3 regions of the Paenibacillus sp. FSL W8-0187 genome follow, and region 1 is predicted to be linked to each of the others. Evidence: riboswitches for the same ligand, from Rfam matches in the RefSeq annotation. Region 1 holds a riboswitch; each other region holds the start of a gene.
What was found. A riboswitch is a leader RNA that binds a small molecule or an ion and turns the genes downstream of it on or off. The one in region 1 is predicted to bind cyclic di-AMP.
Positions count from the first base shown of each region.

Region 1 (3,278 bases):
CCGTGTACTGATCCCGCTTAGCTCGTTCAGCAGCCAATTCGGTGTCGATGTGGGCTGGAATCAGGCAACTCGCACGGTCTCCCTTGTATCGCCGCAGCGCGAGATGCATTTGAGAGCCTTCTATGCATTGCAATCTTTCCAAGAACGGGATCTTGTTGCATCTATGAATTCAGTCGCCTTTGGATGGAGCCGCATCGATCGTGAGGGTCAGTTCACGCTTCAAGGCGACGAGTACCGCCTGCCCGCTGCGGCCGGTGACGTTACGCCGCAATCGATGGTAGCAGATGCTGCGGACCAGAAGATTAAACCATACCTCATGGTCTACGCCTTGGATGGAAACGGCGAATTAACCAAAGTACTGAGCGATAGCAGCCTGCGCCAAAAGTCCATTGAAGGCATCACAGCCGCGGTAACGGAGAACGGCTTCGGCGGCGTTGTACTTGATTTTGAAGGGCTCGGTTTTAAACTGGATGTCGTAAACCAGCAGAAGCTGCTCAATGATTATGTCAAGCAATTAAAGGCAGCATTGCCGCATGACATTGCTCTGTCCTTAGCGGTGCCGCCATTGAACAGCGCCTATAAAGGCTATGATTACAAAACGCTTGCTTCCATCGCCGATGATCTCATCGTTATGGCTTATCAGTACAATCCGGTCGGAACCAAATCTCAGGTTCCCGAACCAAACAGTCTGGTGGACCAAGCGATCCAGTTGGCACTCCAAGCAGGTGTCCCGAAGCAGAAGCTTTTGCTCGGCATCAGCTTAAGCAGCGAAACAGCCACTTCCGTAGACGATAAGCTCGGTTTGGCCAAACGCTATGATCTGAAAGGCGCTGCTTTCTGGCGTCTTGGCCTGTTCCGTCTCTATAATAACGGGATGGAAGCAGCTGTGAATGCCTCTGTTGTTAAGGAGTAACCGAACAACCCCTGTGGGATTGACAGACTTATAGTAAGAAAAACTTCTATCGACGCTACTTTCACAGATGACAGACCACAGTTAGTAGACGTTTTTCTTGCGATATCAGGAAGTCACAAGCTTCGAAGTTTATACTTTCTGATATCTAAAAAAAAGAAAGCCTGACAAGGACAACCCTTTGTCAGGCTTTCTGGTTATGTATTGAACCCTAAACTGCAATGTAATCCAATTAGCTTGCGCTTCCTACCAGCCTCGCATAATTTTCTTGACTCAACACACGACGTGCCGTGACATAACGTGGCTCGTAATATGAATCGCTAAGCTTGCTGATTCTGACTCCCTTGCTGCTGGAAGCATGCGCAAATTGTCCGTCACCAATGTAAACGCCTGCATGAGAAATTCCGCTGCCGCTTGTATTGAAGAATACCAAATCTCCAACCCGCAGATCTTCGCGATCCACATGTTCACCGGCTTGAGCCTGGCTTTGGGAAGTGCGTGGAAGATCCATATCGAAATTTCTAAACATGTACAGAATAAATCCGGAGCAATCAAACCCGCTAGTGGTCGTTCCGCCCCATTTGTATGGCGTTCCTACCAATTGCTTCACTTGATACTGAAAATTCGGTTGTTGATCAGCAAATGCTGATACGGCACCAGAAGAAAAAATAATTGCAGACCCTAGCAAAGTGATGACAAACTTCTTCAAAATATGTTCTCTCCTTCGATGCCTACGGAGTTAGCTAAGGGTTCGGTTGAAGGTTCCCTATACTCTCTATACAAGAGTAATTCACCCAAGACGGTTCCCCCGTTTTCAAACGAAATTCGGCAAAATTCATTAACGTTTTGTAACCTTCTCTTAATATAGTATACAAGCAAGGATGCTGTCAATCATATCCTAAAAATCTATCGTTTTATGTTTGGAGCTGTCGTAAAGATGGTTAATTCCGGCCGACTATTTGTTAACCATCTCACACAGTCATGACAATTATGTAACTCTGCTTTCCTTCTCAAATTGCTTGTTACTCTCTTATTCTGTTCTCTTAAGCTGTTAATCTTTTATCTTTTGAACTTGGGAGTTTTAGCCACCCAGCGGAGGTTTGAGGATAGCCGATCCTTTGGGAGTCCGTTTCTACCCTACCTATTCATTCCGGAAACGGACGGACAACAGAGCGGATAGCATCAAACCGGAGCGCCCTATGAGTCAAATCACGATGGCTGAAGCTTTGGCAGTCCGGGCAGCAATCAACCGTCTCATGAATCAATTGATGTCGGAACGCTTGAACAACAGCAGCACAATCATTGAAAAAGGGGAAACGGCGGAATATCCTGCACGCAGTGTGGATGCCATTACGGAAGAAATCGAGGCCGCCGCTGCGGATTACAGAAAGCTGGATTTGCTGATGGCAATCTCCAATACAACGCAAACCATTAGCTGGAACGGCTCCGACATGACCATCATGGAAGCGATCGAGCTGGCCCAACAGATCCGCAGCGATATCGGACAACTTGCTCATCTCGGCTCCCGCAAGAAGCTGGAGCGGCAGAGCAGCCGTGGTAGCGGAGATGGTGCCGTAACGCTGTTCAACGTCGCTTTATATGATCCGGAATCTTATCAGGCGCAAGCGCGCAAGAAGGAACGCGAAGTAACCAAGCTTTCTTCACTGATTGAACATGCCAATCATACGTCCATGATTACGTTTGACGCATCCAAGTACATGGAATAGCGGCAGCCGCCGGCTCCAAGCCTGCAGGTCATCCCACGTGCGGGTTTGGAGCCGGCGGTTTCCGCCGGCATCGCGGGAAAGTGTGAGCAACCGCTTATTGTTTGTCGGATACAAACAAACCTAACCAGGAAACCAAAAATCGCCTTCAGTGAAAACGGATGACGGCTTACGGTTCACGCCTATCACTTGTCACATGTTACGGACTTATAATGAAAAAAATGATCGCTCCGTTTCCCGCTCTCTATGAATAAGTGGAAAGCCGCCCCCTGAAGGGCGGCTTTTGTCTAATTCGCTTAAGCTCGGTTAACATGAAACTACGTCGCCGATCCGAACGCTTTTTATCTAACCTCTATTCCATCCTTTATCCTATCCGTAACGTTCTCTTTACACCTATTTTACACCTATGCTACTGGAACAAGGCCGCAGCTCCAACCAGACCAACATCGTCCCGAAGTCCTGCAGGAACGATCTCGTACGTGCCTAAATAGGATGGCATGACCAGCTTATCTGTCATTTCCCGCAGCTGTGGGAATAAAAGATCGCCTGCTCTGCTTACTCCCCCTCCAATCACGATGCGATCGGGGTTGAAGCTGTGAATGACGTTAACCAGTCCTAGCGCCATATAGTAGATGGCTCGATCG
Region 1 is NZ_CP150206.1:4,581,067-4,584,344, forward strand. It holds gene MKY48_RS20490 (stalk domain-containing protein) at 1-913, shown strand, start outside; gene MKY48_RS20495 (C40 family peptidase) at 1,143-1,619, opposite strand; cyclic di-AMP (ydaO/yuaA leader) riboswitch at 1,623-1,751, opposite strand; gene MKY48_RS20500 (hypothetical protein) at 2,110-2,637, shown strand; gene MKY48_RS20505 (ROK family protein) at 3,044-3,278, opposite strand, start outside.

Region 2 (3,278 bases), 3.4 Mb from region 1:
GAGAAGATTGAGCAACCCCGAACCGGACCTCCTTGCCCTCCATGCTGCCTTGCGAGGCATCGATGCCCAAGCGGTTCAGCGCCGGATTGCCATTGGTTTCAGCGGCATAGTTCAGCGACAGGAAAGCGATAAACAAGGTCATCATCACCGAGAAAATAATCCAGCCCTGTTTGCGGCTCTTGGCGAATAAACCGAACGTATACGGAAGTGCCGCCCCGAGACTCCACATGGACAGGATTTCGATGACATTGGTCAGCGGGGACGGGTTCTCGAACGGATGTGCCGAGTTCACTCCCATAAACCCGCCGCCGTTGGTGCCCAGATGCTTGATCGATTCAAGCGCAGCTACTGGCCCTACAGCTATTTGCTGCTCGCTACCTTCCAGCGTCGTGACGCTGAGCGTAGGCTTCAAGGTCTGCGGCACCTGCAGCGCAACCAGTACCATTGCAATGATGAACGCAGCCGGGATGAACACCCGGGTGTGAGCTTTGACGAAGTCCTCAAAAAAATTACCGACGGTTGAGCCCTTGCTAGTCACCGCCCGGATAAAAGCAATCGCCACGCAGAGCCCGGTTGCCGCAGACGTGAACATCATCATCGTAATGACAGCCATCTGGGCCATATAGGATAACCCCGACTCCCCGCTGTAATGCTGAAGATTCGTATTGGTCATAAAGCTGATGATCGTAGAGAACGACAAGGTCGATTCCATATTATCGATGCCATTCGGGTTGAAGGGCAGTACTCTCTGCAACCGCAGAATCAAATACCCAGACGCGACCAGCACGATATTCGTCATCACAAAGCTGATGGCATAACCTTTCCACGTCATTCCCTTGCGTTCTTTCAAGCCAATCAGTGCGAAGATCGGTTTCTCCGCCCAGGAGAACCATCTGTCCGTTCCATTGCCTTCATTGCGAAACACCTGATATAGATAAGTTCCAAGCGGCTTTACCAGCAGCACCAGAACGAGTATAACGATGGCAATTTGTAAAATGCCCATGGCGAATGCCTTCCTCCTTCAGCTGTCTCCCTAGAATTTTTCAGGGTGAATCAGCGCATAAATCAAGTACAGAAAAATAAAGAGCGTGCATACCAAAATGATCATCATGGTTAATCCGCCTCCGGTTCAGAAACCACGCGCCCACACCAAGACATGAACAGCATGAACAGTCCGTAGGTTCCTCCCAATATGAGCACCATATATAAATCCTGCATGAATATAACCTCCTAAAACCTCGTTGTGATATCAGCCAAGACCTTAGCTGACAATGGACGAAATCAGGAAGGATACCTGGTGATGGTTCGTATGAAGCACCACATCGGCACCCAGCCCTTTGTATATCAATCGCGGATTGCTGGAATGGGTAATCACATAAATCGACTCTGTGGTCCAGGTCCGGCAAATCCGTAAATAGCGGCAGCATAGATTCAAGCTGCTCTCGAACAGAAACACCTTGCTGACGGGAAACTCGGGAATGATCCAGGTTTGCTCGTCCCTTGTATCGATTAGTATCATGTTGGTGCAGCCCAGCTCATGCAGCCTCTCCTGTTCAACCCGGTTGTTGGCTATGGCCACAAACGAAATGCGCTTAAAGATCAGCTGGCGGATAAATTCTTCCCCGGCCTTGTTCGGTGCGGATACCAGGATAAACTCCTGCGATTTCTCCATCTTTTGTTCTCCTCCTAAGTTCGGAAAGAGAAGACAACAACAAAGAAGCCTGTGGAAAGAGAAGAACTCTTCCCGCAGGCTCCTTAATAGGACACGGTGAAATACACCGTGGCCCAAGTCCACGACAATCGTTGCCTCTCTCGATACGCTTACGAGGTTAGCTGACGGATTCGGGCGTGAGAGTCGCCCTACCCATAGACCGTTATCTTGTCCATGGGATTCACCCCTGAGAGATAGATTCATCTCCCGACTGGTTCCCCCGTTCCTTTTCCATTCAAGGACTCAGCGAAAATTGAAAACGAGTAGCATGTTATTCTATTAGCCATTGACTAAACATCCAGGTCCGGCAAAACAACACAGCATCAGGTTCGAGCGGTGAGAGTCGCATCATCCTGCAATTTCAGCGAAGGCCCATGGCGCCTTCGCCCGAGATTCGATCCATAAAAGAGCCTGATGCAGCTCTCACACTGCCTGTAGGCCTTCATGAAACGGTTGCCTGCATGCCTGTCGCTGGTGTCCGTCAATTCATAGTTCGTATCATACGTCTGGCCCTGCAGGAAGTAAATGTGAGCAAAAACACATGTGGCGTTATGTCGAACAGGAACTGACCAGTATTGCTTCATTATCTCCCGAATACTACTCTATACTATGTATTTCTCTTGTTTTCTTGTATTTACCGCAATCTATCGAGATACCGAGATTTTGCCATGATAATCGATGACACGACTGAATGTACACGTTTTCTTACACGGTTTTCATCGATTTTCGGAATATATCCGTCCCATATGATCATTTACTTTTAGTTTCCTCCGGCGTATGATTCATCCATCTATTCGAAACATTCGTTATACGCTGAGCTCCCGACAGATGGGGAGACGGGGGAACCAAAATCGCCAATGGAGCTTCTATTGGTGAATGGGGTGAATCCGCAGTGCCTAGATGGTCAGGCACTGCGGTAGGGTGCTCTCAAGCCCGAATCCGTCAGCTAACCTCGTAGGCGCGTTTTGAGAGAGAACACCACCCGAGCCTTAAGCGGAAGCGGCCACTGGAACAGGGCCTCTAACGACAAAAAGGCCTGGAGAGCGGGGGATCTCTGCTCACCAGGCCTTTTCACCGTGCATATAACATTCCTATAAAGGAGCGTAGATCATGACGAAATTCATCGAGGCTGCACTGACATCCGTTATCGAAACCGAAGTTCCCGCATTAAGTGTAGAGCCCATCCGCCATATGGAGATATTTCGTTTCGACCAGGGCTCGGCTGAACGCTTTATCCCCTGGAGCAAACGAGATTGGAACTGCGGTTTGTTCAAAATCAGCTGCAAAGACGCGGCCGGTTATGCCGAATATGCGCTGCCAAGCAACAGGGAATTCACGGATCTAGTCCGCTGGGCAGCCGTCTTTACGAGGCTGAAAGGCATGACCGTGACCGAGGCCGTTCGCTATGCCCAGAAGCAGCACCAGTGGGGATCCGCCCGGATGCAGCTCGCCGTATCGGCGCTCGCCGATCTGGAGACCAATCGGCAACAGCACATCACCCGTAAGCGGTTAGGCAGCTTGCCGCTGGAGCGTTCCTTCCTGATGGACTGCTCGGAGGCGTATTATT
Region 2 is NZ_CP150206.1:540,665-543,942, reverse strand. It holds gene kdpA (potassium-transporting ATPase subunit KdpA) at 1-1,003, opposite strand, end outside; gene MKY48_RS02400 (hypothetical protein) at 1,262-1,672, opposite strand; cyclic di-AMP (ydaO/yuaA leader) riboswitch at 1,803-1,970, opposite strand; cyclic di-AMP (ydaO/yuaA leader) riboswitch at 2,513-2,688, shown strand; gene MKY48_RS02395 (hypothetical protein) at 2,822-3,278, shown strand, end outside.
Region 2: linked by a shared signal. The riboswitch ahead of MKY48_RS02400 (hypothetical protein) and the one ahead of MKY48_RS20495 (C40 family peptidase) in region 1 are both predicted to bind cyclic di-AMP.

Region 3 (3,278 bases), 2.9 Mb from region 1:
AAAAACGATTCGCCGGGATATGAGCTGGAGCGGACCGTCATTCATGAAATTGCCCATCAATATTTTTACGGAATGATCGCAAGTAACGAATTTGAGGAAGCGTGGCTGGACGAAGCCTTCGCAACCTATGCAGAAGAACGAGTGATGGAAAAAGAATACGGGATTACCTCCAATACGGCGGCTCAGGGAGCATCCATCACTTCCCCTGCACCGCTGAAGATGGAATCCTGGAAATACAGCTCGCACGAAAACTACGCACTGAATGTTTACACGAGGGGCAAGCTGGTGCTGCAAGGCATCGAACGACAGGTCGGTCCGCGGATGATGGAGAAGATTCTTCATACGTACGCCCAGAAATACCGCTTCAAGCACCCGACCACGTCCGACTTCCAGAAAGTTGTAGAGCAAGTAAGCAAAACGTCCTGGCAGCCGTATTTTGACCAATATGTATATGGAAGCCAGATGGCGGACGTTGCCATCGACGTGATCAAAACCAAAAATAAAGGCACGGCGGAACATCCTCGGTATGAATCTACGGTCAAGATAACGAGCAGGGACGGGGATATAACCGATGTGCCAATCGTGTTCGCCTTTGAGGACGGCAAAACGGTGGAGCGAACCTGGAGCGGCAAGGACCGAAAAGTTACTTACACCCTGGAGTACAGCACTCCGCTCGCCTGGGCCATGGTTGATCCGAAATATTCCATCGTCCTAGAGAATAAACACATCAATAACTATATGAAGGCAGGAATGGATCCGAAGGTGGTTACACGCTGGAATCTCAGTATTACCAAGCTTGTGGAGACGCTGTTCGGCAGCCTGTCATGGTGAGGGGGGAGCACATGAAAAGTTACGCAGGCCAAGGGTGGATCAGTGTTAAAGACCAGCTATACGTCTCGATTCTGCTCTTCTTATACCGTTTGCTGTGGGGATACTGCCTGTACCGACTCGTAAAATCGGCAGTCGTTCCCCTTCTTATGCGATATCCGGATTCTGCCCCTAACGAGCTCAGCCGTCTTTTATTCTTCTACGAGGGCGAGATGAGCCTATCCCTGAGCAGCACGGTCCACACCTACGCATGGCTTCTGGCCGGTTTGCTCTTGATCAGGATAATCTTCACCCCGCTCATTCGGGCCGGCATCTTCTACAACCTTCACCAGGAAGCTAAGGGCGAGCGCGGTTTATTCTTCTTCATTGGCATGCGGAAACTGTGGAAACCCGTAACGCTATTCTATCTGATAGAGCTCATTCTCACCTTTGCGCCCGGTTACTGGATTCTGCCCAAAATCCTTCCGATTCTGCTGAATGGGATTCAAGAGCCTGTTCTGCTGCTTCATGCACTGCCCTATGCAGCTGGGTGGTTCTTGTACGCCTATCTGATCCGCCTGTTATTGCTCTATATGCAATTCGGGCGCACTGGGGGGTTCGGTATGATCAGCTCTATTCTGGCACTCTTCCGCCGCTTGGGCACGGCAGTGCTGTTGTCCATCACCATCGGCGGATCAGCCTGTATCATTCTGCTGCTCCTGAGCTCGGCTTCGCTCTTCTGGGCCGGGTTGATCGGCTTAATTATTCAGCAGGCCTCTTATTTCCTGAATGGATTATTCCAAATTTGGGTAATTTCCACCCAATATCATTTGTGGAGAGATTCCTCCTCACAGCATTCTTAATCGTTACAATTCGTTACCCTGATATGGTGAATCATGCTCGCGAATAAGCTGTAATCCGAAGTGACACGTTTTTATCTCGAGCTTGATTTTACAAAGAATAAGCATTCATTTATCCTCTATATTACAAATTTCTGAGCGCCAAATTACAAAAAAACCTGTTTCCCCAAGATGGGGACAGGTTTTTTTGTTTAAAAATGATCTTTCCTCGTTTGCCAAATTGTTAATACTCTGCTAAAATAACGAATATGTTAGTAACAACTTTGTCATCTTTACTGTAACTTTTTTGTTGGAACGATGTAAATTCGTTAACTATGTTGGAACGTCAGACGTCAATGAATGGGTTCATCAACATTTTAAGGAGCCGAATTCCCATAACGATATGGGAAGCGGGGGATCCGTTTTGGGTGAATTGATCTCGCAAGAGAGGGATCATAGGGGACCTTTCAACCGAACCCTTAAGCTAACCTCGCAGGCAATGGAAGGAGCTTTTTGTTTTGAAAAAGAAGTTAACGGCTGTTTCTCTCGGCCTCGCACTCGCACTCACATTAGGGACCGGAAGCGCTTTCGCCGATTCCAAATTAAATACAGCAATCAAACCAGCCATTGGTGTCTCTTATAAAACGGGTGGAACCACAACGAATGGTTTTGACTGCTCCGGATTCACCAGCTATGTTTACAAGAAGCTTGGCCTTAGCCTGCCGCGAACGTCTGCAGCTCAATACAAAGTAGGAACGGCAGTATCCAAGAGCAACCTGAAAGCTGGCGATCTCGTGTTCTTCAACACATCCGGTAGAGGTATCTCTCATGTGGGTATTTATGTTGGAAGCGGCAAATTTGCTCATTCCTCATCTTCGCGTGGTGTCATGATCAGTCCGCTAAGCCAGAGCTATTACGCCAACCGATATGTAGGCGCTAAGAGAATTATGAGTCAGAATACGTACAAATCTGTAGCTGTGAACTACAATTAATGTTGGAACTTTATTGATTTACTCTTATAAGAAGCCCTGGGTTTATGAGATTGTGCCGATCTCATCCAGCGGCTTTTTTCTTTTGTTGATTGTGTGTATACCTTTATAACGTTTAAGACAACGAAAAAGTTTCCACTTTTCAAAAAAAAATGAATGAAGATATTGAAATGACTTCGTTTGGTTATTCCATCCCCAATATCCTCTTATTCTTTATATACCCTTCTCTCTCTTCATTAAACACCGTTTTGGGAAAATATTGATTTTATCTGACGCTTCGACAGCTAATACGATTGAAAAATAGCAAAATTCATCAAGAAATAATTGCCAATCCCGCTTACTGTCTGATAGAATGGACGCAGTAACAACTTTGTCATTAATGTAAGTGCTTTAATACATAGATTGCTATGCCTCGCGGCAGCGAAAAGGAGCTTTCCATGCTGAAGAAAACATTATCAACAGCAGCCCTTAGTATCACACTGCTATTCACTTTGGGCGTTGGCAGCGTGTTTGCTGATAGTGCGCTGGATCAGGAAATCGATAAGGTGCTAGGTACACGATACAGCTACGGCGGTACGACCGCGAGCGGATTTGACTGCTCCGGCTTCACCATGTATGTATATGCCAAACTCGGTTTGAAGCT
Region 3 is NZ_CP150206.1:102,108-105,385, reverse strand. It holds gene MKY48_RS00505 (M1 family metallopeptidase) at 1-831, shown strand, start outside; gene MKY48_RS00500 (hypothetical protein) at 843-1,670, shown strand; cyclic di-AMP (ydaO/yuaA leader) riboswitch at 2,020-2,160, shown strand; gene MKY48_RS00495 (C40 family peptidase) at 2,165-2,638, shown strand; gene MKY48_RS00490 (C40 family peptidase) at 3,076-3,278, shown strand, end outside.
Region 3: linked by a shared signal. The riboswitch ahead of MKY48_RS00495 (C40 family peptidase) and the one ahead of MKY48_RS20495 (C40 family peptidase) in region 1 are both predicted to bind cyclic di-AMP.